Regions from separate parts of the Paenibacillus sp. IHB B 3415 genome, predicted to be linked through region 2. Evidence: riboswitches for the same ligand, from Rfam matches in the RefSeq annotation. Region 2 holds a riboswitch; each other region holds the start of a gene.
The links. Region 2 has a riboswitch for thiamine pyrophosphate ahead of QW71_RS14930 (ABC transporter substrate-binding protein). Riboswitches for the same ligand answer to the same signal wherever they lie in the genome.

Region 1 (5,957 bases), on a different contig from region 2:
ACGGACATTCTCCCAGGAAGCGGTATCCTGGTAACCGAAGGGCTGTGCGCCGGCATCCATCAGCGGCAGCAGAATCTCCAGGCTGCGCTTCTCGATGGCTTCATTAAGCGGTGCGGTGGCATCCTGATGCTCCAGCAGAAGCTTCAGCGCCTGCTCCGGCTGCTTAGTGACGAATTGCTGACCCTTGCGCGCAGCATTCATGAACTTCTGGAAATATTCCGAGGAATCCTGCAGACCCTGGTCACTTGCGACCAGCACCAGCTCATAATAATCAGGAACCCCGTAGTCTACCGGATTGAACGAACGCACTGGATGGCCTTCCTGTTCTAATATCAGCTGCTCATGGTTGATGAAGCCGCCCATAATTCCATCCACACGCCCGGTGGAGAGGGCAGGGATAAGCTCAAAGCCAACGTCAATCAGCTTCAGGGAGGCGGGATCACCGCCATCGGTTTGGATCATAGTGTGCAGCATGGCTTCATACAGCGGAATGGAGGAGTAACCGGCTTGCTTGCCTGAGAGCTCCCCGGGGCGGGTTATTCCGCTGTCTGCGGAAACCATGAGATGGTTCAGGGGATGCCGTACCAGAGCGGCGACGGATTTGACCGGAATCTGCTCTCCCCGGGCCATCAGCACCTGCGGCTGGTAGCTGAGTGCCAGATCGACTTGTCCGGCAGCTACCAGCTTCAGCGCGTCGTTGCTGTCGGCAGGCATCTGTATCTCAACATCAAGCCCCTCTTCGGCAAAATACCCCTCACTCTGTGCCGCGTACAAAAAGGAATGAACGGCGTTCGGATACCAGTCGAGCATGATCGTCAGCTTATGGGCTGTACCGTCTGCGGTTGCCGTCGGAGCGGATGATGCCGATGATGAGCCGGAGCCAGCCGGTCCGTTATTGCCGGCGCAGCCCGGCAGCACCAAAAGAACAGACAGGAGCAATACATAAGGCAGCAACTTATAAGGTTGAGTACTACGGGTGTAGTGATAACGGTTATAGCGGATTGGAGTCATGAATAACGTCCTCTTTTCTTCAGAAATAACTTCTCGAGCGTAGCAATACACAGAAACAAAGTGATCCCAAGGGCGGACAGCAGCACAACAGCGGCAAACATCTCGGCACTCTGCAGATTGCCGGCCATTCTCCGGCTGAAATAACCGAGCCCCCGGCTGCCTCCAAGCCATTCGCCGATGGTAGCGCCAATGACGCAGTACACCACCGACAGCTTCAGTCCGGAGAAAAAGGACGGCAGGGCCAGCGGAACAGCAGCCTTGCGGAGAATCTGCCAGCGGTTCGCGCCAAGCGTCAACAATAGCTCACGGTACTGCTCCGTATTCTTGCCCAGCCCGTCGTAGGTGCCGACAACCACCGGGAAGAAGGCGGTCAGGAACACTACGGCAACCTTACTCCACAAGGTGTAGCCGAACCACATGATAAACAGGGGAGAGAGGGCAACCAGCGGAATCGTCTGGCTGATAATCAGCAGCGGATACAGCGCTTTGGCCAGTGGCCTGAACAGATGCATGCCCGTTCCCAGCAGACTGCCGCAGAAGACGGACAGAGCGAAGCCTGTTAGTACCTCAAGCAGCGTTGCGGGCAGGTGCACACCGAAGAGCAAATGCCGCTCCTCCATCAGAGCGTTCCAGATGGCCGTGGGAGCCGGCAGGATGAACGGAGGAATCAACCCCAGCCGGGACACCGTTTCCCAGACCGCAAGAATCAGCAGCACAAGCAGAATAGCCGGGCTGTACTCCCGCAACAATCTTCTATAGAAGACGGTTGTCATACAGCTTCAGCTCCAAATCCTGCCGCAGGGCAACAAACTGCGGTTCGTAATTCAGACTATGATGTCTGGGGCGGGGCAGACCGGTGATGAACTCCTGCATACCGCCCCCGGCACCGCCGGTCATCAGATAGATACGGTCACTAAGCAGAAGCGCTTCTTCAAGGTCATGGGTAATGAACAGCACAGTCTTGTCCAGTCCCGACCATAATTCCAGCAGCCAGCGGTGAAGCTCCCGTTTGGTTATGGCGTCCAGTGCCCCGAACGGCTCGTCCAGCAGGAGCAGCTCATTCCCGGCGGCAATGGTGCGGAGTACCGCAACCCGCTGGCGCATGCCGCCCGACAGCTCATGCGGATATGCAGCCCCGGTCTCACCAAGGCCGAACTGCTGCAGCATGCTGCGGATCTGAATAACGGCTTCCTCTTTGGAGCCGCTCCGCTTCAGTTCCCAGGGCAACAGGCAATTGTCCAGTACGGTTCTCCAGGGCAGCAGGAGATCCCGCTGCGGCATATAGCCGACCTGGCCGAGCCGCTCCGAGGCGTTATTAGGCGGTTGCCCGTGCAGGGCAACCTCGCCGCTGCCGGGTTCCAGCAGGCCGGCGATAATTTTGAACAGCGTGCTTTTGCCGCAGCCGCTGGCACCCACGACGGAGATGAACTCCCCGCGGCGGACCTTCATGGAGATTCCGGAGAAGACCGGAGCCCTTGAAGCTGCGCCGAAAGAATAGGACAGGTTAGCGATGTTGATCATAGGATGGGGAAGCAAGCCTCCTTAGGGAAAAGTGATTACGCTACGAAAACAAGAAAGACCCATCCATTTCCGGAGGAAATGAATGGGCCTGAAGGTACAGTCAGTTTGCAAAGACGCGGAACCGCTGATACATTCTGCTCCACTTCCCTCCGCTGGTATGATCCAGATCAGGTTCCAAGGGTCCGGAGCTTAAGCTCCGTCTCAGTCGGCCGACTCCCCTAGTGAAATAACAGGTGCTATTGAATTCGTAATTGGTACTTAATATACCATAATTCCCCCGCTTGTAAAGAGCCTGTGTTCAGCGCTTGGAGAGGCCGGTTATGAACAATGCAACAATTCCCCGCGAGATTTCCTCTTTGGAGGAGCCGTTCCGTTTCTGTTCATACAGGTAAAGATCAGGACTAAGTACAGAGATCAGCGCTGTGGCAGCGAAGCGGGGATCGATCCCGATAATCTCTCCATTCGCGGATGCGCGGTGCAGAAGTTCACTCATAATCCTCCCGAGCCGCAGGAAAAAAGGATGTTCGAACTGGGTAAGCTGCTTCTTGCCGGTGAATTCGGATTTGATCATATTCAAGAGCTCCGCATATTGCTCAATGAAACCAACGACCTGCTCAATGCTGCTCTGCAGATGCGCGAGGGCAGCCGTTTCACCGGCGCTGGCAGCAAGCTGCTGTTCCATCCCCGACAGAAACTGCTCGGTGCTGTCCAGCAGCAGAGCCGAACAGATTTCGCCCTTATCGGTGAAGCGGCGGTAGAGCGATCCCTGTCCTATGCCGGCCCGTTTGGCGATGCCGTACATACTCACAGCTTCGAGTCCGCTCTCGGTGAACAACTGGCGGGCGGCTTCGAGAATCCGCTGCATATAAGGATCGGCGGGTTCTTTTGCAGCGTTGTCTGCGTTCACTGTGTTATCTGTGTTGTCTGTGTTGTCTGTGTTCTCGGGAACTGCTGATGTTACAGGTTCAACTTCTGTTTCTGTTTTTTTCATGATGTCCCCTTTCATATAAAGTGAATCCTGCCCATAATACAACAATTCCCTCATTCGATCGGCCTAAATCCCAAATTGTTGTATAAAATGCATTATTTCAGCTTGTTCAAGCAAACGAATCAATTGTGACGAATTGACGTATCTTCTAGCCTCGCAGTGATTCACTGGTAACTTGTGTGTTGTTTGCAGAAAATCATATAAAACATTTGACACATCGGACAATTGTCCGTAGACTATGAAATGCGATAACGGACAATTGTCCGTTCACTAATTATATAGACAAACCTGCCCGCAGGTCAACGTAGATGACAGCGGACAGTTCAGGAGGAGAAGGAGTATGGATCAGACCTTGAAGCAGGATGCCGATTTCCGGTTATCCGGCATTCTAGTTCCGCTGCTGGCCATTATTGCCGGCGTATTTATGGTCGTGCTGGACAGTACGGCAATGAATGTGGCATTGTCCAGACTGGTAGTGGATTTCAATACAGATCTGCATACGCTGCAGTGGGTCGTAACCGGGTATATGCTGGCGCAGGCTTCGGTCATTCCGCTGTCAGGCTGGCTGTCTGACCGGTTCGGGGCTAAGAACGTCTTTTTGACAGCTGTTATTGTGTTTACGATCGGCTCCATTCTGTGTGCAACGCCAAGCAGTGCAGAATGGCTGGTCGTTTTCCGGGTATTGCAGGGTCTTGGAGGGGGCTGTGTGCTCCCGGTCGGGATGGCGTATGTATATAGACTGGCTCCGAAGAGTAAAGTTGGCGTTGTTATGGGGATTATGGGGATTCCCGTGCTGTTCGCACCGGCGATTGGTCCTGTATTGTCCGGCTGGCTGGTGGAATACCACTCCTGGCGCTGGATCTTCCTGATTAATATCCCCATCGGTATTATCTGTGTGCTGATCGGGCTGCGAAAGCTGCCGAATGCGGCGAAGAACACCGTTCCCGGCATGGATAAATTCGGAATGGTGCTCGGACCGCTGGCGTTTGCTTCACTCACTTACGGTGTAAGTCAGGGGGCGCAGAGCTGGACCTCGGACAAAACGCTAATCGGGTTATCTCTGGGAGCTGTTGCACTGATTGCCTTTGTCATTGCCGAGCTGCGTTCGAAGACCCCTTTACTGGAGCTGCGGATTCTGAAATCTGTGGATTTCACCACCGGAATTATCGTGCAGTGGATCGCCCAGTTCGGCTTATATGGTGCTTTATTTCTGCTGCCGCAGTTTCTGCAGCAGGCCCGAGGCTTCGGCGCATTTGATACCGGACTGACCCTGCTGCCGCAGGCCATTGCTTCCGGGCTGATGATGCCAATTGCCGGCATTCTGTTCGACCGGATCGGGGTGCGCTGGCTGGTGGTCTGCGGACTCAGTCTGGTCTCTGGAGCGTTATTCCAGTATTCCCATGTCGATCTGACCACCCAGAGCCGTGATCTCATTCTTCCGCTAATCATGTGCGGTGCAGGGATGGGGATGATGATGATGCCGATGAATACGCATCTGCTGAACAAGGCGCCAGGCAATCTGGTCAACCGGGTAACCTCCCTCACCAACTCCATGCAGCAGGTCATTAACTCGCTTGCAGTGTCGACACTGGTTACGATTCTGACGGCCAGAACTTCTGCGCGTGGTCTTGAAATGCAGGAAGCGGCAGCCGCTGCCGGGCAGACAGTGGACGGAGCCTCGAAGGAGGCCCTGCAGCTGGCCAAGCAGACTGTATTGGCCCAGGGCTTTGCGGACACCTTCCACATTATGATTTTTGTAGCTTTAGGCGGCGCCGTCCTTGGGCTGCTGCTGCGCCGGGGCCGCAAATCAGAAAGCGGAGGCTCCAAGGAGAAAGCGGTGCCTGAAATCATGCACGGTTAATGGGTGCATTAACATTCATAAGAAGTAAGGCGGCGATTCTCCGTTACTGGAGGATCGCTGCTTTGCGTTTTTGATGATTTAGTTTGCCTTCCACTGATGGAGAAATGCAATTTCGGGGCAAGCTAAACTATCAAAAACCGATATAACATAAATCCGATGTTTATTATCGGAAAAAGTTATTGACGGATGTAACAGCTCAGTGTTACGATTCATTTTGCCGGCAAGTCCGGAACATAAAGAGAGATGAGAGGGGATTAATCTTATGAAAAAACTTAGTCTGACAATTATGCTGCTCCTGACCATGGCCGTGGTTGCGGCATGCGGCAACAACAATAACAATAATTCAGCAACAGGCGGCAATGCGGCGGCTGAACCCACTGCGGCGGCTACTGATAGTGCAGCACCTGCTGAGCAGAATAGTCTGGAAGCTGTCAAAGCCAGCGGCAAGCTGCGTATCGGAACAGAAGGTACCTATGCCCCGTTCACGTATCATGATGCCGATGGCAAGCTGACCGGTTTCGATGTGGAAATTGCTGAAGAGGTATCTAAACGTCTGGGCGTGGAAGCCGAGTTTAT
Region 2 (5,957 bases):
TAGCTAGGTTCAGCATACATGGGCCGAATAGCGCCGACTCACGTCAAAGGCTCTTGGCCTGCTCCTCGCGCATCCACAGCGAGAGCTGGCGCTTGAGCTGCAGGAACTCCGGCGCATCGGTGATTTCATCGCGGCGCGGACGCGGGAACGGCACATCGACGGTGTGCAGGACGGAGCCGGGACGTCCGGAGAAGACATAGATGCGGCTGGAGAGCAGCAGCGCTTCTTCGATGTTGTGGGTGATGAACAGCACGGAGCGGCGGTTCTCCTCCCACAGCTCCAGCAGCCAGCGCTGCATCTGCTCGCGCGTCAGCGCATCGAGTGCGCTGAACGGCTCGTCCAGCAGCATCAGCTCCTGCGGAGCGAGCATGGCCCGCAGGAAGGCGGCCCGCTGCTGCATGCCGCCGGACAGCATATGCGGATAAGCGCGCTCGAATCCGCCCAGGCCGACCTTGGCCAGCCAGTGGCGTGCCGCTTCGCGAGCCCGCGAGCCTCCGCTTGCGGCGCGCCCTGCAGCTCGGCGCCGAGCAGGACGTTGTCCAGCGTGCTCCGCCACGGGAACAGCGCGGGCTGCTGCGGCATATAGCTGATCTTGCCGCGCTGCCCGGTAACCGGGATGCCGTCCATGCTGACGGTTCCGGCATCCGGCAGCGTCAGGCCGCCGATAATGTGGAACAGGGTGCTTTTGCCGCAGCCGGAAGGGCCGACAATGGAGACGAATTCCTGCGGCTCTACCGTCAGCGACACCTGATCCAGCACATGCGTCCCCCGGCGGCGGTGCGTGAACGACTTGGAGACGCTGCTGACTTCAAGTGCAGGCGGTGCACTTCTGGCCTCATCAAGGCTGCTGCCGGGGCCGTCCTTCTTGAGCTGTACGCTATTCGTGAGTGGAGACACTTCGGTCAGCTCCTTCTATATAGAAATCTTTGTACTTAAGGCTTTATCTCAAACGTGCTCAGTATAGCGGTGTATTGTTACCCTATGCGTGTTAAGCTTCCTTGCGCGGTTTCCAGCGCACGAGCCATTTCTCCAGCAGGGCAATCAGTGCGAACAGCACCAGACTCAGCAGCACAATAATGACAATGGCCACGAACATCCGGTCCGTGCGGTAAGAGGCCTTTTGCAGCAGCATATAATAGCCGATACCTTTGTCCGCGCCAATCCACTCGGCAACCACTGCGCCCATGACGGCATAGGTTGCGGAGATTTTGAGCCCTGAGAACAGGGAGGGCAGGGAGCCGGGAAGCTCCAGCTTGGTGAAGATCTGCCAGTTGCTTGCGCCGGCCATTTTCATATAGTTCAACATTACCCGGTCGCTTTGCGCCAGCCCGCCCATGGCCGCTACGGCTACCGGGAAGAAGCAGACGAGGGTGATCAGGACGATTTTGGGCAGCAGGCCGAAGCCGAACCAGATAATGAGCAGCGGTCCAAGGGCAATGGAGGGCACATTCTGGCTGAGGATCAGCAGCGGATAGAGCGCTCTTTTGAGCCAGGGCAGCAGATGCAGCAGCAGAGCCACAATGAGGCCGATGCCGGTGCCGACCGGGAAGCCGATCAGGGTCAGCCGCAGCGTTGCGGCCGTATGCGCCCAGATCCCGGAGGCGTTGCCGCGTGATTCACGCGCGATATCGGACGGGCTCGGCAGCTGCCAGGCCGGGATATGGAACACCGATACCGCAATTTGCCATGCGCCCAGAAAAAAGATGACCGCCACAAGGGGCGGCCAGATTTGTCTCCAGGTGCTTCTCACGGCCGGTATTTCTCCGTCAGCTTGTCCATGCTAATGCCGCTGGGATTATGGGCGATCTTGATCTGGGAGATCACGCTCGGGCTGCCGGAGGCAATCAGTGCCTCATGCATCTGGCGTACAACTTCCAGCAGCTCCGTGAGCTCGCCTTCCATGGTAGTATCAAGCGGATTCACCTGATGTTTAACCCCCGACTTCTGAATTACCTCAATCGCAGTGTCCACGTAAGGGATCGAATCCTCATTGTTTGGAGTCTTGGGAATTACCTGAATGCTAAGCAGTGTATTAGCCATTTATTATTCATTCCTCTCATGTGAGTTAGTGTCAGTATTATTCCACTCGGTGTTTACTGGCCTTCCGGCAAAAATTCATTCGTAAATGTACTTGCGGCATCCAGCGGTTTATCCAGCAGCTTCAGGCCGTACATCCACTCTGCGTAATTCTGCCAGATTTCAAGCTTCTGCTCACCCCAGCGGGCGGCATCGTCCTTGTATTTCGGGCTGAGCCATTTCTGGCTGGCCAGCACCAGCTCGGGATCAAGATCAGGCACTGCATCGGACAGGACCGTGGCCGCTTCTTCCGGATGGTCGATCGCGTATTGGTATCCTTTCGACGTAGCTTTGAGGAAAGCCTTCACCACTTCCGGATGCTCGGCGATTTCCTTCTCACTGGTGGTCAGCACCGGTGTGTAGTAATCCAGCTGCGGCGCATAATCCTTCAGGTACAGCATATCCAGCGGCTCGCCGCGCAGCTCGGCTTCGATCCCGGTCCAGGCGTAGAAGATCCAGGCAAAGTCGATATCGCGTTTCACCGCAGTGAAGAAGTCAGCTTCGCCGATATTCACCAATTTCACTTTGGAGACGTCTCCGCCATCGGGGTCCATGATGGCTTTCATAGCTGCTTCTTCCGCTGGAGAGCCCCAGCCTCCGTAGGTTTTGCCTTCGAAGTCTTTTGGCGTCTTAATGTTGCGGTCCTTCGGAGCGGCAAAGCCGGAGGTATTATGCTGAATGATTGCGGCGATGGATACGAGCGGCACATCCTGCAGGCGGGCCAGGGTGAGCGCCTCCTGTGCACTGATGCCAAACTGGGCTTCACCGGAAGTAACCATGGTGTCAGATCCGGCAGCACCCGGCTGCACGATCTCCACGTCAAGACCTTCCTCAGCGTAATATCCCAGCTCCTTGGCGGTATACAGGCCGGTGTGATTCGTGTTCGGCGTCCAGTCCAGCGCAATCTTAACCGGGGTCAGCTCTTTAGGCGCGTCGGTGGTACTGGCGGCTGCGGTTGCTTCAGGTGCAGCGGTGCTGTTCCCGGCGGCAGGTGTGCTGCCTCCGGCATTGCTGCCCGGGTTGACGTTCCCGTTGCCGCATCCGGCCATCACGAGCACAAGCATAGAGCTAAGCAGCAGCGGTAATACTTTTTTGACTCCCATTTCTCTTCTCTCTCCTTCCAGCAATCCCTAGTCTTCCAAAATTCAGAGTAACCCATACCAAAAAGCGCCCCGGAGACCGGGACGCCAGTTATTTGCGCAAGGTGAGTTCAACTTCAGGCCCATGAAGGGGTTCAAGTTAAATGAAGATTCCTACGCTGGCATTATCCAGATCAGGTATAAGGGTCAGTATCTTGTGGGATACAATCTCAGCCGGCCAATTCCAGCACCCCTGGTTCTATGAAGTTCACGGGTATTGCTATGTTCTTACGGTGTATTATAGACGCCGCTCTTGCGGTTGTCCAGTCTCCCCGTCCTAATCTTCGAGCTTTAGCGGCAGAATCCAGGGGCCTTTGAGCAGGAATAGAGGCTCCGACATTCTAAAACGCAGCGTATCCGCGCCGGGCTCTGCATCCAGAAGAAGAGTCTTCAAGATTCTTGGGAATGTCTCGGTATCCTGCCAGCCGTATGAATATTTGTCCCCAGAACCCGGATAGCGGATGAAGAAATGCGTCAGTGACTTTGCCGCTTCGGGATCAAAATTCATATCCACATCAACACTGACAGCCGTCCCGCTGCTGCGCTCAATGCGGGTGAATTCTACCGGGTAACCGGCGATCTCAGCGGTAATGTGGAGAGGCGCACTCTCCCCGCTGGCGGGCAGCGGCAGAACGACCTCCCGGGAGAGTGCCTTCCGTTCCGCTATTTCGATGTAAGGGATGACGACCCTGTAAGACTGTTCTTCAGCTGATGCCAATTCCCGGAACGAGAACTCCGACGGGTAGACCATAGTTGAAGGAGGTTCAACCTTCGCTTTGACACCCTCTTCATTCTCGACATACAGGTCATTCCAGGATACCAGCGGCTCCAGTGAATAAGAATGGACGGCGGAGAACGAATCTGGAAGGGCCGGAACTAATTCGACGCGGACAAGCCCGTCATCCAGACGTACCGGAAAAGCCGTAATCCGCACATCCTGGTGCACATCACTTGCGCCTAAATGCTGCAGATCATCGGCGGTCACCGGTGCTTGAAGCACCAGTGGCCCGACTGCTGCTCCATTGATATACAGAGTAACCGGTTCAGCGGTTTCAAGCTCCAAATTTCCGGGAAGTGCAGCGCTGTAGCTTGCATACCAGTCTCCGGATGCAGAAGACCGCATATTGGAAGTAAAGGTATAACGGTCCCCTCCGATGTCTGCCTGAAATTCAGTAATGACGGGAGTCAGTTGTCCCCGCAGCGTAATGGTCCCGCTGTTCTCCTGCAAAAGTATGGCATGAACTATCAGCTTTCCCTTGCCTATGGCAGCAGTGTAAGGCTTCTCCAGAACATAAAGCTGACTGTCCGGGCTGCTTTCCAGAACAGTGCCGAAGCCGGGCAGGAAGCTAAGGGCTTGCTTTAGACCTGCCTGGACGTCAGGGGAGAACGACAGCAGGCCTGCGGCCATAAGGATCGCGGCCGCCGCCGCTCCAATAGCCGTACGCCGCCGCGGCTTGCGGACAGCAGCAGGCAGTTCAGGCGCCGGTTCAGTCTGAATAAGGGCGAGGGTACGGCTCTTGATCCGCTCAAGTGAGGCAATCTCTTCTTTAGACCCGGGTACCGGGCTGGACTCAGGCTCCCCCAGCAATCCGTTCAGTGCAAGTTCAGCCTCGCTGAATTCCAGATGATCGAGCTGATCAAATATGCTTTTCTCACCGCTGTTCCTATCCTTTACCATGATCCGAGTTCCCCCTTTCCATCTTCGCCAGTCTGATGTATAGCCTGCTTCAGCATTGTCCGGCAGCGGTACAGACGGCTCTCGACAGCTTTTTTACTGAACCCAAAGGCCGCAGCCAGTTCATCCAGACTCTCGTATAGGTAATACCTGCGCAGAAACAGGCTGCGGTCCGGTTCACGGAGCTGCCCGATATAGCGGAGCATTTCCCCCGCTGCCTCACGTTGTAGAAATTCCTGTTCGGTGTTGCTCCCGCTCTGCATGTTAAGCGCTGCTTCGTTCAGCGTCCTGCCAAGGTCCGGCTGCAATTTACGCCTCAGATCCAGTGCCTTGTATTTCGCGAGCAGGAATATCCAGGTGCGGAAAGAAGCGCGTGACGGGTCGTAACGTCCGATATTGTTCCAGGCTGCCAGAAACACATCGCTGACACATTCCTCGGCATCCTCTGCACTCCCGCAGCCGGCCAGAATGCGCTGGACCAGTCTGTGCACATCGGGTCCGTAGAAGTCGATGGCATCCGCGAGAGCTTGCTTATCTTTTGTTCTGAACCGGCCGGGCCAGGCCAGGCTGTCATGATCATTACGCGTCATTGGAACCTCCGGCATTTCTTTTCATGAGTTACCTACTAATAAGTCATATATGTATTACTACGCATGCCTGCGGGAAGATCACTCAGAAGATTTGTGAAGTGAATAATAAAAAAAGCCGCCGTCACCGGCAGCCCCTCAATCCTTATCATAGAACCGCTTCTTACGGCTGCTGCGTATTCCGTTCCACGCCTCCCTCAGTGTCAGGCCCAGACTGACTGCGATCCCGGAGAAGGTGAGGAACAGCGCCAGGTACTCAAACGCAGAGTACTCCAGCATTTTGCTCCAATCGATGGGTGCCTTCAAGTCCTCAATGACCTGATTCATCCCGTAAATCCCGCTTATTACCGTAAATACAGTCAGGACCATCAGCAGCGTATCCCGGCGTTTGGCCTGGAATTTATCCTGATACTGGAACAGGTCATTCAAGGTCATCTTCACTTCATCGAACAGGGCGTCATTGCCGTAAACCTTGCGCAG
Region 3 (5,957 bases), on a different contig from region 2:
CAATCGTATAATCTCATTTTCATTTCCCATGACAGATAGTGGACCCTCCAGTGAAGATAGTTGTCTTCCAAGAGAAAGTATAGGATATAAAAATGTCCGGATATATATAATATTCTCATAGAAACCGTTCATTACTTACCGTAACAATCCTTCCAGCTCAAAAATGCCGTGTTCCTGAAAGTCAGTGATAATCTGCGGCGGCAGCAGGGTGAGTAATTCACTTAAAGTGCACCAGCGGTAATCGGTATGCTCTTCCGAGAGCTGGATTTCGCCACGGGCTGCGCGGCATAAATAGGTGATAATCACTACCTGTCTCGCAGGGTCCGTGAGCAGGGTTACCGCGTAAAGGATACGTTCTGTCGTAACCGCAAGTCCGGTTTCCTCAAGAATTTCTCTTTCCAGTGCAGCCTCCAGGCTTTCACCAAATTCGATTTTGCCTCCGGCACATTCCCAGCTTCCGGCACCTGCAGAATCGGCGGCAGCCCGCTTGACGAGGAGGATTCTGCCCTGATACAGGATGACACCTTTGACGGCAACGATGATGGTTTTTGATTTTTTGGACATGAGGATAACTCTCCTTCTGCAGGCTCTATAATGGACCGGGGAACGCGTTGGACTGAAGATTTTCTGTTTGGCCAGCTTCCCTATGTGGTAAGTAAAATAACGTAAAGCGATTTTTGCTAGGTAAGTATGATGCATAAACACCAGACTTTTAGCCATCCTAACATGATTAGTAAAACAGTATAATGGTACAGCGAAAGGAGAATGGATTATGCCAGACACCAGCAAACAACCCGTCAAAACCCTGCCTCCGCAGGTACAGGACCAGCAGCCCGGAATTGAAAGCGAGATGAACCCGCTTCCGGAGTTTGAAACCTCGGCTTACAAGGCAGCAGGCAAGCTGCTGGGCAAGGCCGCGCTCATTACCGGAGGGGACAGCGGAATCGGTCGTGCGGTTGCCGTTCATTTTGCCAAAGAAGGCGCAGATGTAGTGATATCCTATCTGAATGAGCATGAAGATGCGGAAGAAACCAAACGTCAGGTGGAACAGGAGGGGCGGAAGTGTATTCTGATCTCCGGTGATATCGGGGTTGAGGCCTTCTGTCAGGATCTGATTAATAAAACCATTGAGGGACTCGGCAAGCTGGACATCCTGATTAACAATGCGGCAGAGCAGCATCCGCAGGAGACTATTGAGGACATTACCGCCGAGCAGCTGGAGCGGACGTTCCGGACGAATATATTCTCCATGTTCTATCTGACCAAGGCAGCGATGCCCCATCTCAAAAAAGGCTCCACGATCATCAACACTACGTCTATCACGGCGTACCGCGGCAGCCCGCAGCTGCTGGACTATTCGTCCACCAAAGGAGCAATTCTCAGCTTCACCCGCTCCCTGTCGATGAATCTCGCAGACAAAGGCATCCGCGTGAACGCGGTAGCACCGGGACCGATCTGGACGCCGCTGATTCCGTCTACGTTTGACGCGAAGAAGGTCAGTGAATTCGGCGGCACCCAGCCGATGAAGCGTCCGGGACAGCCCGAAGAGCTGGCACCGGCTTATGTGTATCTGGCTTCTGACGACTCCTCCTATGTGAGCGGTCAGGTCATGCATGTGAACGGCGGCGAGATCGTTAACGGCTGACCATTGGCACTGCTTTGTAAGCCGGATAAGTTTATACAGGTTTAAGGCATCCAAGGTTCAACAGGTGAAAAGTCAGCCGGAAGGCTGGCTTTTTTGCCGTTTAAACCCGCTGGATTTAATAACTGAATCTATTAAAGAATAGCTCTTACAGGAATAATATGCTAATATACAAACTGCAAGAACAATAGAATATGAACGATCACTAGGGGTGCCGCAAGGCTGAGACGAACATATCTGTTCGGACCCTTTGAACCTGATCTGGTTTATACCAGCGTAGGGAAGTGGAGAATGAATAATGCAGCGGGGGTAACGGCTTACCCGGTATTCCTGCTTATATTCCGGACTGCTTCCTGATACAGGGGGCGGTCTTTTTGTATTTTCCGGAATGCCGTATAGAGGGAAGGTGAAGGTGCTGAAAGAAATCCATTTGATCTCGGATGGGAGGCTGAATCCGGAGCAGTTTGCCGGTTTGGCTGCTGCTGTACATAACATGGTGGATTATATCCATCTCCGGGAAAAAGCCCTGACCGCACGGGAGCTTCTGGCTGCCGCAGAGCGGTTGCTGCAAGCGGGGGTTCCTCCCTCTAAGCTGGTCATTAATGACCGGATAGATGTGGCTCTGGCAGCAGGGGCAGCCGGTGTCCAATTGGCCTGGCACAGTCTGCCGCCTGCCGGGGCGCGCGGCATTGCCCCGGGCCTGCGGCTGGGCAGGTCAGTGCACTCCTCGGAGGAAGCGGCACGCGCCGGACGGCAGGGAGCGGACTTCTGTCTGTATGGACATGTATTCCCCACGGCCTGCAAGCCCGGACAGCGGGAACGGGGCCTGGAGCAGCTGGAAGTGGCCGTCCGCTGCAGCAGTATACCGCTGATTGCTATCGGAGGCATCACACCGGGTAATACCGGACCAGTTCTATTGAAAGGTGCTGCCGGAATAGCCGTAATGTCCGGGATATGCGGAGCGACGGACCCTGCTGGCGCCGCTGAGGCCTACAGATCATCCGTTCAGGCCGCAGCGTATGCTGAAGTCCTGAATGAAGCCCCCTTACCGGGCAAAGGAGGTGAACTGGAATGAATTTGACCGTTAACGGCCACAGAGGAAGGTATGATGAGAGCTGCCGGACGCTGGCTGATCTTCTGGCCCGGCCTGAGTGGGCCGGGAAGCTGGTTATTGTGGAGCTGAATGGCGAGCTTGCCGGCAGAGAGGTTTATGAAGATACATTGCTGAATGAAGGTGACCGAGTTGAGCTGGTTCATTTTGTCGGCGGAGGCTAGGGGGCCTTGCACGCGCAGCAGACGGAACAATGCAGATACGTAATTTAGCTTAAGGCAGTGACTTATCACAGGAGGCGATATGATGCAAGATCCTTTGGTTATCGGAGGAGTTACTTTAACGAGCAGACTGTTCATCGGGACCGGAAAATACAGCCGCAACACCCTTATTCCTGAAGTGATTGCCCGTTCGGGTTCACAAGTCATTACGGTTGCCCTGCGCCGGGTAGATCCGGAGAGCAAGGACAATATTATCAGCCATATTCCTTCCCACATGACGCTGCTGCCCAATACCTCCGGTGCACGCACCGCAGAGGAAGCCGTACGCATTGCCAGGCTGGCGAAGTCGGCGGGACTGGGTAATTGGGTGAAGATCGAGGTTATCAATGATCAGAAATATCTGCTGCCTGATAATACCGAGACGATCAGAGCGACAGAAATTCTAGCTGCGGAGGGTTTCGTTGTTCTGCCTTACATGAGCCCTGATCTGTCAGCCGCACTCCGGCTGAAGGAGGCGGGAGCTGCAGCCGTCATGCCGCTGGGAGCGCCAATCGGCTCTAACCGCGGGCTGCAGACCAAGGAGCTGATCCGGATTCTGATATCAGAAACGGGTCTGCCCATCATCGTGGATGCCGGTATTGGCAGACCCTCCGAGGCTGCTGAGGCGATGGAAATGGGCGCAGCCGCTGTGCTGCTGAATACGGCAATTGCCACCGCCCGGGACCCGCAGCTGATGGCGGAGGCATTCCGCGAAGCGGTGTCGGCGGGGCGGAAGGCCTATCTGGCCGGGCTGGGGCCGGTGGAAGAGACAGCCGCAGCTTCTTCGCCGCTGACCGGATTTCTGGCCTGACTGATGCTGTTTAAGAAGAGGGAGGAAGGACATGAGCTTTTATGATAGGCTGACCCGGCTGGACAAGCTTCCCTACGAGGGGGGATGGAAGCAGTACACTGCGCTCGATGTGAAGCGGGCGCTTCGTCTGGAGCAGCTGGACGAGGACGGGCTGATGGCTTTGCTGTCACCGGCTGCGGAGCCTTACCTCGAAGAGATGGCGCAGAAGGCCCATAGATTGACACGTGCTCAATTCGGTCATGTGATGCAGCTGTTTACACCGATGTATCTGGCTGATTTCTGCGTCAACCATTGTACCTACTGCAGCTTTAGCTCTATCTATGATTTTCCGCGCAAAAAACTGACACTGGAGGAAGTCCGGCGGGAAGCGGAAGCAATCGCAGCCACAGGGCTGCGCCACATTCTGATTCTGACCGGAGAATCCCGGAATGAAAGTCCGGCCAGTTATGTGAAAGACTGCGTGGAGGTGCTCCGCGGCTATTTCTCTTCAGTCAGCATTGAAGTGAATCCGCTCACTACCGAAGAATACGCTGACCTCATACAGGCAGGAGTAGACGGTCTGACGCTGTATCAGGAGGTCTATCATCAGGAGACCTACCGCAAGCTGCATGTGAAGGGCCCCAAGCGGGTGTACCGCAACCGCCTGGATGCGCCCGAGCGCGGCTGCCTGGCCGGATTCCGCTCGGTAAATATCGGAGCCCTGCTGGGAATGTACGAATGGCGTCAGGAGGCTCTCGCGACTGCACTGCACGCCAGGTACTTGCAGGACAAGTATCCGGAGTGCGAAATCGGTTTGTCCATTCCCCGTTTTCGGCCGTACCTGGGGGAATTTAATCCTGCGAGTGATGTAACCGACCGTGCGCTGGTGCAGATTATCCTGGCCTACCGCCTGTTTCTGCCCCGCTCCGGCATTTCGCTGTCTACGCGGGAGCCGGCAGCTCTGCGCGATCATCTGGTTCATCTTGGGATCACGAAGATGTCTGCCGGGGTATCCACCGAAGTAGGCGGACATTCCCTGGAAGGCGGAACCCCCCAGTTTGAAATATCAGACAACCGCAGCGTGCATGAGATTAAGGAGATGCTCGAGGCAAAAGGGCTGCAGCCGGTGTTCAAGGACTGGGACATCCTGGATGAGCCGATAGCCATGCCTTAACTTGATGCAAATAACCCGCCGTGAGGCGGGTTATTTGCATTGCAGGGCCAAACGGCCGGTGCGATGCTGCATTCTTCAAGCGGCTGCACGGCTTCCGGCTAGTCGGCGGACTTATCCGGACTCATGCTTGAAGACAGCTCGTCCAGCGACAGCTCAAACCCCGGAGCCATGTGGGTTAGGAAATACTCCATCTCCGGCAAGGCGAGCGCGTGCAGCTTCGCTGCCGTCTGCTCCCGGGCGGCCGCGAATTCGCGGTTGCCTGCGGCGGTTTCCCAGACGCATTTCAGATATGCGTCGAGCACATCCGCCGCCTTGACGTAGCGGAGCAGTCCGGCATCCTCGGAGCCGGGGGGGCTGTCCTGCGGCTGCAGGAGCGGCGCATAGACTGCGCTCAGCTCCGGCGGGATCATCGCCGCGAGGCGCTCAGCGGCGACCCGCTCCATCTCGCGGAAGCTGGACAGCAGCAGCGGGTTGTTGTGCTTCACCGGCGTGGCGATGTCGCCGGTGAATACCTCGGTGGCGTCGTGGAACAACGCCATTGTGGATGCGCGGTCGGCGTTCAGCGACCGGCCGAAATGGACATTGCCGATGGTGCACAGCATGTGCGCCAGCAGGGCCACCTGGAACGAATGCTGCGCCACGTTCTCCGGGGCGGTGCTGCGCATGAGGCTCCAGCGCTGGATATATTGCAGCCGGTAGAGATAGGCAGAGAAATGGTAGTTCAATTTTTAAGTAACCCCTTTCATGAGCGGCTTAATATGATATGATAATAACTAATTGTAACAGAGTTAGGGCAGCTTGAAACAGATGGAGAGGAGACTGAATGAAGATGCAGCATTTTGAAGACAGCATTTATAATCTGATCGTAGAGACCTCCACGAATTTGCCGGGTGATGTACGCCGGGCGGTAGCCAAAGGGCGTGCGCTGGAAGACCGGTCGACCCGCTCCGGACTGGCACTGACCACGATTGCCCAGAATATCGGCATGGCTGAGCTCCAGGTATCGCCGATCTGCCAGGATACAGGGATGCCGACTTTTA
Region 4 (5,957 bases), on a different contig from region 2:
AATGTCATGAACCTGCCTGCCGTCTGCAGCATGCCAGGCTTCGTTATATCATGGAAACCCAGACCGGCCATAATATCTACAGCTTCCGGGTGCCTGGTTACCAGCTCCAATATAGATTCATTCAGCTTCAACACTTTGCCCATGATTTTGCACACCTCACAATTGAGAATTCTTCTCAGCAACAGCTTAGCATAGGGCAAGGGGGTAAATTGTGATTGCAGTCACTAAGTATAAGAAAAAGCTGCCCATACGCCTTTTACAGCATAGGGACAGCTATGTATGTTAAGAATTCACAGAATTCAAGGCTTCGGCTATGAAAAGCGTACATATATAATGCCTTTGCAGGGTGCCGCCATTCCGGCCGATCAGCTTATGTAACCTGGCGCTTAATTCAATCTGCTCCGCTTCCTTCAGCCCGATGAACCCGTTGCAGGTCCGCAGGAAATTAATGAAGCTATCCGCGTCATCCCTGCTGTCCCAAGGATACCGGTAGACATCCGGTGCCCTGAAATCTCCGCTGCCGGTTAGCTCGGCTACTGTCCGCTCCACTCTCTGTTCAATTACATCCCGCTTATTAAACCAGAATACCTCATACTCCGCACAGACCTTGGCAATCTCTTGCTCCATCTCACTGTCTCCCTGCAGATAAAAATTCCAAAAGAGCGCAAGCCGCCCTCCCGGCTTCAACAGCCGCCCGCATTTCTTATAACCTTCCGGCTGCGGCACCCAATGAAAGGCTTGAGCGGAGAAGATCAGGTCGAAATCCTTCTCCGGCCCAGACCAGTGCTCGAATCTGGAGGTTACAAATCGCACGTTTTTATCCCTATGCTTCTGTCTTCCCAATTCCGCCAATTGCGGGCCCGGTTCAATACATAGCAGCTCATACCCGCGGTCCAGGAATAATTCGGAGGCTTTACCGCTCCCGGCACCGATCTCAAGAATTCTGGACTCCGTAGTCAGAGAGGCTTCTTGTACAATCTGCTCAATCAGGGCGAATGGATAACTGGGTCTATACCTATCATAGTATTCAGCCGCTTCATTGAAACGTTCGCTTTCCTTGAGCCAGTCTTTGTTCCTCATTCGATTCACTCCCTATACTTGGATACTGCTATCTACGCCAACGCTTGTGCTTGGTTTCACATAATAGGGAGAATGAATCTTGTGCTATTCGCGCATAAGAAAAGCTGCCCTCACGCCTTTTACAGCATGGGACAGCAGGGAAATAGCTATAGGAGACTTGCCTTTTTTACAGCGACCTGCTCAATCTGTAGGAATTACGGATATCATGCGAAATCCGCATGCTGCAGAATTTAGGACCGCACATAGAGCAGAAATGAGCTTGCTTCGCCCCCTCCGCAGGAAGCGTCTCATCATGATACTCCAGCGCCCTTTCCGGGTCCAGAGAGAGATGGAACTGGTCTCGCCAGCGAAACTCGAACCGCGCCTTGGACAGCGCATTATCCCTGTCCTGTGCACCCGGATGCCCCTTGGCGAGGTCTGCGGCATGTGCAGCGATCTTGTAGGTAATGACTCCCTCGCGCACGTCATTCTTGTTAGGCAGACCTAAATGCTCCTTGGGTGTAACGTAACACAGCATAGCCGTCCCGATCCAGCCGATCATCGCCGCCCCGATGGCTGAAGTGATATGATCATAACCGGGTGCAATATCGGTAGTGAGCGGACCCAGGGTGTAAAAAGGGGCTTCCCGGCAAATCTCGAGCTGCTTGTCCATATTCTCCTTAATCTTGTGCATCGGCACATGCCCCGGACCCTCAACCATTACCTGAACATCGTGCTTCCAGGCCAGCGCTGTCAGCTCTCCCAGCGTCTCCAGCTCAGCGAATTGAGCTTCGTCATTGGCATCTGCAATAGAACCCGGACGAAGTCCGTCCCCCAGAGAGAAGGCCACATCATACGTCTTCATAATCTCACATATAGCTTCGAAGTGTGTGTACAGAAAGTTCTCCTGCTGATGGGCAAGGCACCAAGCGGCCATAATCGAGCCGCCCCGTGATACGATTCCCGTCATTCTTCCGGCAGTCAGCGGAATATAGCGCTGTAGCACCCCGGCATGAATGGTGAAGTAATCGACCCCCTGCTCCGCCTGCTCAATCAGCGTGTCGCGATAGAGCTCCCAGGTTAAATCCTCGGCTATGCCGTTCACCTTTTCGAGCGCCTGGTATAAGGGCACCGTGCCGACAGGCACAGGAGAATTGCGTGTAATCCATTCACGGGTGGTATGAATCTTGGAGCCGGTGGAGAGGTCCATGATGGTGTCGGCCCCCCAGCGGGTCGCCCACCGCATCTTCTCCACTTCCTCTTCAATAGAAGAAGACACCGCAGAATTTCCGATGTTCGCATTGATCTTAACCAGGAAGTTACGGCCAATAATCATCGGCTCGCTCTCGGGATGATTGATGTTGGCCGGAATAATGGCCCGTCCGGCGGCTACCTCATCCCTTACGAATTCCGGCCGGGTATTCTCGCGGATCGCGATATACTCCATTTCCGATGTAATGATCCCTTGCCGCGCATAATGCAGCTGGGTAACATTGCGGCCCGCATGTGCCCGCAGGGGACTCCGCTGCAGCCCTGGATAAGCCTCTGCGGGCGGCCCGCCCCTGCGGATTCCATTATCCTCCGGCTGCACAGCTCTTCCGGTGTATTCCTCCGAATCGCCACGCTCCGCAATCCAGCATAAACGGTGCGGCGGCAGCCCCCTCCGAATGTCAGCCTCTTGCGCAGCATCGGTGTAAATTCCGCTGGTGTCATAGACACGCAGCGGTTCGTTCTCCTCTTCCCCGGCAACGCCCTCAGTTCTGCTGAGGCTGATCTCCCGCATCGGAACCTGAATATCCGGGCGCGAGCCCTCTACATACACTTTGCGGCTTGCAGGAAATCGGGAAAGGTCCACCTCTTCGTTCTTCATCATTTCTGGCATTCTAATCTCCTCCTCTTCGCTCTATGAGCCAATCAGATAAGATTTCACGCAGCAGACTAAGCCGAAGAATCATGTATAGCACAAGGCATATGAATTCTTGCAAGTCAAAAAGCCGCTCCACCTGGAGCGGCTTTATCAAAGGAACAGCCCAATAAGACTGTATTCAAAAAAAGGTCCGACTCCACTTTCCTACGCTGGTATGATCCAGATCAGGTTCAAGGGTCCGGAAATTCACTTTTCCCGTCTCAGCCTATTCAGGCTCCCCTAGTGGGTATCTTATCTAATTAAATACATTCTACTGGTATAGGTTTTTTTTGTAAACCCGTAAATAACAAGAACCTTCTCCGGTTATTTATCGAGCGATTCGCTCCAGTCATGCACCATCGTGCCTTCCAGGAACTTCTCGGCATCCATGGCGGCCATACAGCCGGTTCCGGCTGCCGATATAGCTTGGCGGTAACGCGTATCCTGCACGTCGCCGCAAGCGAATACGCCGGGAATATTCGTCTCTGTGGTGCCCGGGTTAACCACTATATAGCCATTCGCATCGGTGTTAATCTGCCCGCCTAAGAAAGCGGTATTCGGTGTATGTCCGATAGCGACAAATACACCATCCGCTTCCACCAGCTCGGTAAGTCCCGTCTCATTGTTAAGGACGGTGATGCCCTTAACTCCGGTATCGCCGACGGTTACCTCAAGCGGCGTGCGGTTCAGTGCCCATGACACCTTGCTGTTGTCGCGTGCGCGGTCCTGCATGATCTTCGAAGCACGCAGCTCCGGACGGCGGTGAACCAGCGTTACGCTGGAAGCAAAGCGGGTCAGGAAGCTGGCTTCCTCCATCGCGGAATCGCCGCCGCCGACCACGACAATCTTTTTGTTACGGAAAAAGAATCCGTCACAGGTCGCACAGGTGCTGACCCCGCGTCCTACATTCTCCTGCTCACCCGGGATACCCAGGTATCTGGCGGAGGCGCCGGTCGAAATAATGACCGACTCCGCTTCCAGTACACCCATTCCGTCTACAGTCACCTTGAACGGACGCTGTGAGAAGTCAACCGACTCCACCCAGCCATTCTTGAATTCAGCGCCGAAGCGTTCGGCCTGCTTACGCATGTTGTCCATCAGATCAGGACCCAGAATCCCTTCAGGGAAGCCTGGAAAGTTCTCCACTTCTGTCGTCGTTGTCAGCTGTCCTCCCGGCTGCAAGCCTTCAATTACGAGCGGGCTCAGGTTCGCACGCGCCAGATAAATCGCGGCAGTCAGCCCGGCCGGGCCTGTTCCGATTACAATCGTTTTGTACATTACATTGCCTCCTTACAAGTAGGTTTGTATTTACAAGTGGAAACGGCTTTATCGTCCTTTTATTAGGACGGTACCGTTTCAGCGAGAAATATAAGGATAAGTTATCGTGAGAAACATATAGATCCTTATATTTGAAAAAAGGGTTCAAATATTGTTGGTGGACGGCGACAAGCCGTCCGTTCCCGGCAGCATGCCCTGGGTATCGCATTCACTGTCGATCCGCCGTGCATAACGGCTTACCATGGAGACCGAGACGCCGTAACGCTGTGCCGCCTCGCGGAAAGTGACCGGACTACCGTGCAGCCTGGCAGTCAGATACTCCAGTGCCGCACACCAGCCGCCGTCATTGCGGAATAACGGTACATCCGGATACAGGCTGCCGATGAACTGCTTCCAGATAAACTCTGCATCCTTCTTCTGCGCAGCATCATATCTCCGGTCCATCATGGCCACCGTATGATCGATAATCCGCTGCCAGTCTTCCTTCCATTCAGCCGGGCCCTTGGGGCTGGAAGCCGCTTGCACCGGCTCTTCCTCAGGAACTGCAGCTTCTTCCATATTCTCTCCAATCAGCCGCTGCAGGCTGAACAGCGCCGCCTCCTGCAGCCGGTCCTCCTGGAGCGGCTGATGCTCCAGAACTCCGCGCAGTACCTCGGACATCTCCTCATCCTCAATCCAGCGCAGGGCTTCGGTCACCTGCAGCTTCGTGGAGGAATCGCCGTAGCGCAGCGCCCAGAAGAACGAGGCGCGCAGCAGCGGATTGTTCCGCACTTCTTCGGTGAACTTGCCTGTATTCCCCTTCCACTGCTTAAGCTGCTCCTGGAAAGGCAATTGGTAGTTATAGCTGACAGCAGGCATGGATTTGTCTTCTCCCCGGGCTTGCTGGAGCTGAGACAGGAAGAATGCCGGCACGGCCGACTCAGGGTCCAGCTTCGCAGCCTGTCTCCAGCAGCGCAGCGCTTCAGTGTAGAGGCCGCTGTTGCTGGCCGCTGCTGCGCAGTAATGATACAGGCCGGCGTCTCCGGCGACCTCTTCATCCTTCAGCAGACGACGGAAATGGCTGTACGCTGCGGTATGTCTGCCCAGGATGCCCATCGTTGTGGCCATTTTGAATACATGCTCCTGATGAAAAGGCACAGTGGCTTCAAGCATGCCCAGCAGAGAATCCAGCTGCTCCTTGTCACCTGCATACTGCAGGAAGATCGCCATATTGCAGAGGGCATGAAGATTACCGGGGTCCTGCTTCAGCACCTCGTTCAGGCATTCCTTCGCTTTGGCAAACCGGCCCATATAGAAATAAGCAAGGGCCAGGTTATTGTGCGCAGCCAGAAAGTCCGGCGAGGTCGCAATGATCTCTTCCAGCAGCTCTACAGCCTGGGGAAACTTGCCCTCCTCCAGCAGACTGCGGGCCCGGTCATGCTCGACCACACCCTCACGGCTGCGGATCCGCACAAGCGGAGCAGGACGATTCAGCTCATATTGCAGCAGCTCCATCAGCTCTTCGGATTCGGCCATGAACTCGCCGCTGGCATCCTCCTCCAGATACGTGACCAGTGAACGCTCCGCCTCTTCAAAGCTTTCCATATTGGCGTAATTATTAGCCATATAGAAATGACATTCGGTCATTGCGGGATCAATCTTCTCCAGTACATGGGTCAGAATCTCATTAGATGCTGTGTAATTACCCATCTCAGATAATATACCCGCCATGTTG

Region 1: linked by a shared signal. The riboswitch ahead of QW71_RS21800 (ABC transporter ATP-binding protein) and the one ahead of QW71_RS14930 (ABC transporter substrate-binding protein) in region 2 are both predicted to bind thiamine pyrophosphate.
Region 3: linked by a shared signal. The riboswitch ahead of QW71_RS37420 (thiamine phosphate synthase) and the one ahead of QW71_RS14930 (ABC transporter substrate-binding protein) in region 2 are both predicted to bind thiamine pyrophosphate.
Region 4: linked by a shared signal. The riboswitch ahead of thiC (phosphomethylpyrimidine synthase ThiC) and the one ahead of QW71_RS14930 (ABC transporter substrate-binding protein) in region 2 are both predicted to bind thiamine pyrophosphate.

Annotation. Positions count from the first base shown of each region.
Region 1 is NZ_JUEI01000051.1:72,659-78,615, reverse strand. It holds gene QW71_RS21810 (ABC transporter substrate-binding protein) at 1-1,011, opposite strand, end outside; gene QW71_RS21805 (ABC transporter permease) at 1,008-1,784, opposite strand; gene QW71_RS21800 (ABC transporter ATP-binding protein) at 1,765-2,547, opposite strand; TPP riboswitch at 2,660-2,762, opposite strand; gene QW71_RS21795 (TetR/AcrR family transcriptional regulator) at 2,831-3,523, opposite strand; gene QW71_RS21790 (DHA2 family efflux MFS transporter permease subunit) at 3,861-5,381, shown strand; gene QW71_RS21785 (amino acid ABC transporter substrate-binding protein) at 5,644-5,957, shown strand, end outside.
Region 2 is NZ_JUEI01000027.1:93,737-99,693, forward strand. It holds partial or broken gene QW71_RS37115 (ABC transporter ATP-binding protein) at 44-897, opposite strand; gene QW71_RS14920 (ABC transporter permease) at 989-1,750, opposite strand; gene QW71_RS14925 (MTH1187 family thiamine-binding protein) at 1,747-2,040, opposite strand; gene QW71_RS14930 (ABC transporter substrate-binding protein) at 2,094-3,179, opposite strand; TPP riboswitch at 3,310-3,420, opposite strand; gene QW71_RS14935 (hypothetical protein) at 3,493-4,893, opposite strand; gene QW71_RS14940 (sigma-70 family RNA polymerase sigma factor) at 4,887-5,480, opposite strand; gene QW71_RS14945 (hypothetical protein) at 5,616-5,957, opposite strand, start outside.
Region 3 is NZ_JUEI01000081.1:16,793-22,749, forward strand. It holds gene QW71_RS29205 (amidohydrolase family protein) at 1-30, opposite strand, end outside; gene QW71_RS29210 (NUDIX domain-containing protein) at 136-564, opposite strand; gene QW71_RS29215 (SDR family oxidoreductase) at 773-1,645, shown strand; TPP riboswitch at 1,840-1,942, shown strand; gene QW71_RS37420 (thiamine phosphate synthase) at 2,055-2,717, shown strand; gene thiS (sulfur carrier protein ThiS) at 2,714-2,917, shown strand; gene QW71_RS29230 (thiazole synthase) at 3,000-3,764, shown strand; gene thiH (2-iminoacetate synthase ThiH) at 3,796-4,917, shown strand; gene yfbR (5'-deoxynucleotidase) at 5,016-5,642, opposite strand; gene QW71_RS29245 (fumarate hydratase) at 5,747-5,957, shown strand, end outside.
Region 4 is NZ_JUEI01000044.1:20,961-26,917, reverse strand. It holds gene QW71_RS19685 (DUF1858 domain-containing protein) at 1-143, opposite strand, end outside; gene QW71_RS38110 (class I SAM-dependent methyltransferase) at 283-1,080, opposite strand; gene thiC (phosphomethylpyrimidine synthase ThiC) at 1,247-2,941, opposite strand; TPP riboswitch at 3,111-3,217, opposite strand; gene trxB (thioredoxin-disulfide reductase) at 3,290-4,243, opposite strand; gene QW71_RS19665 (lipopolysaccharide assembly protein LapB) at 4,388-5,957, opposite strand, start outside.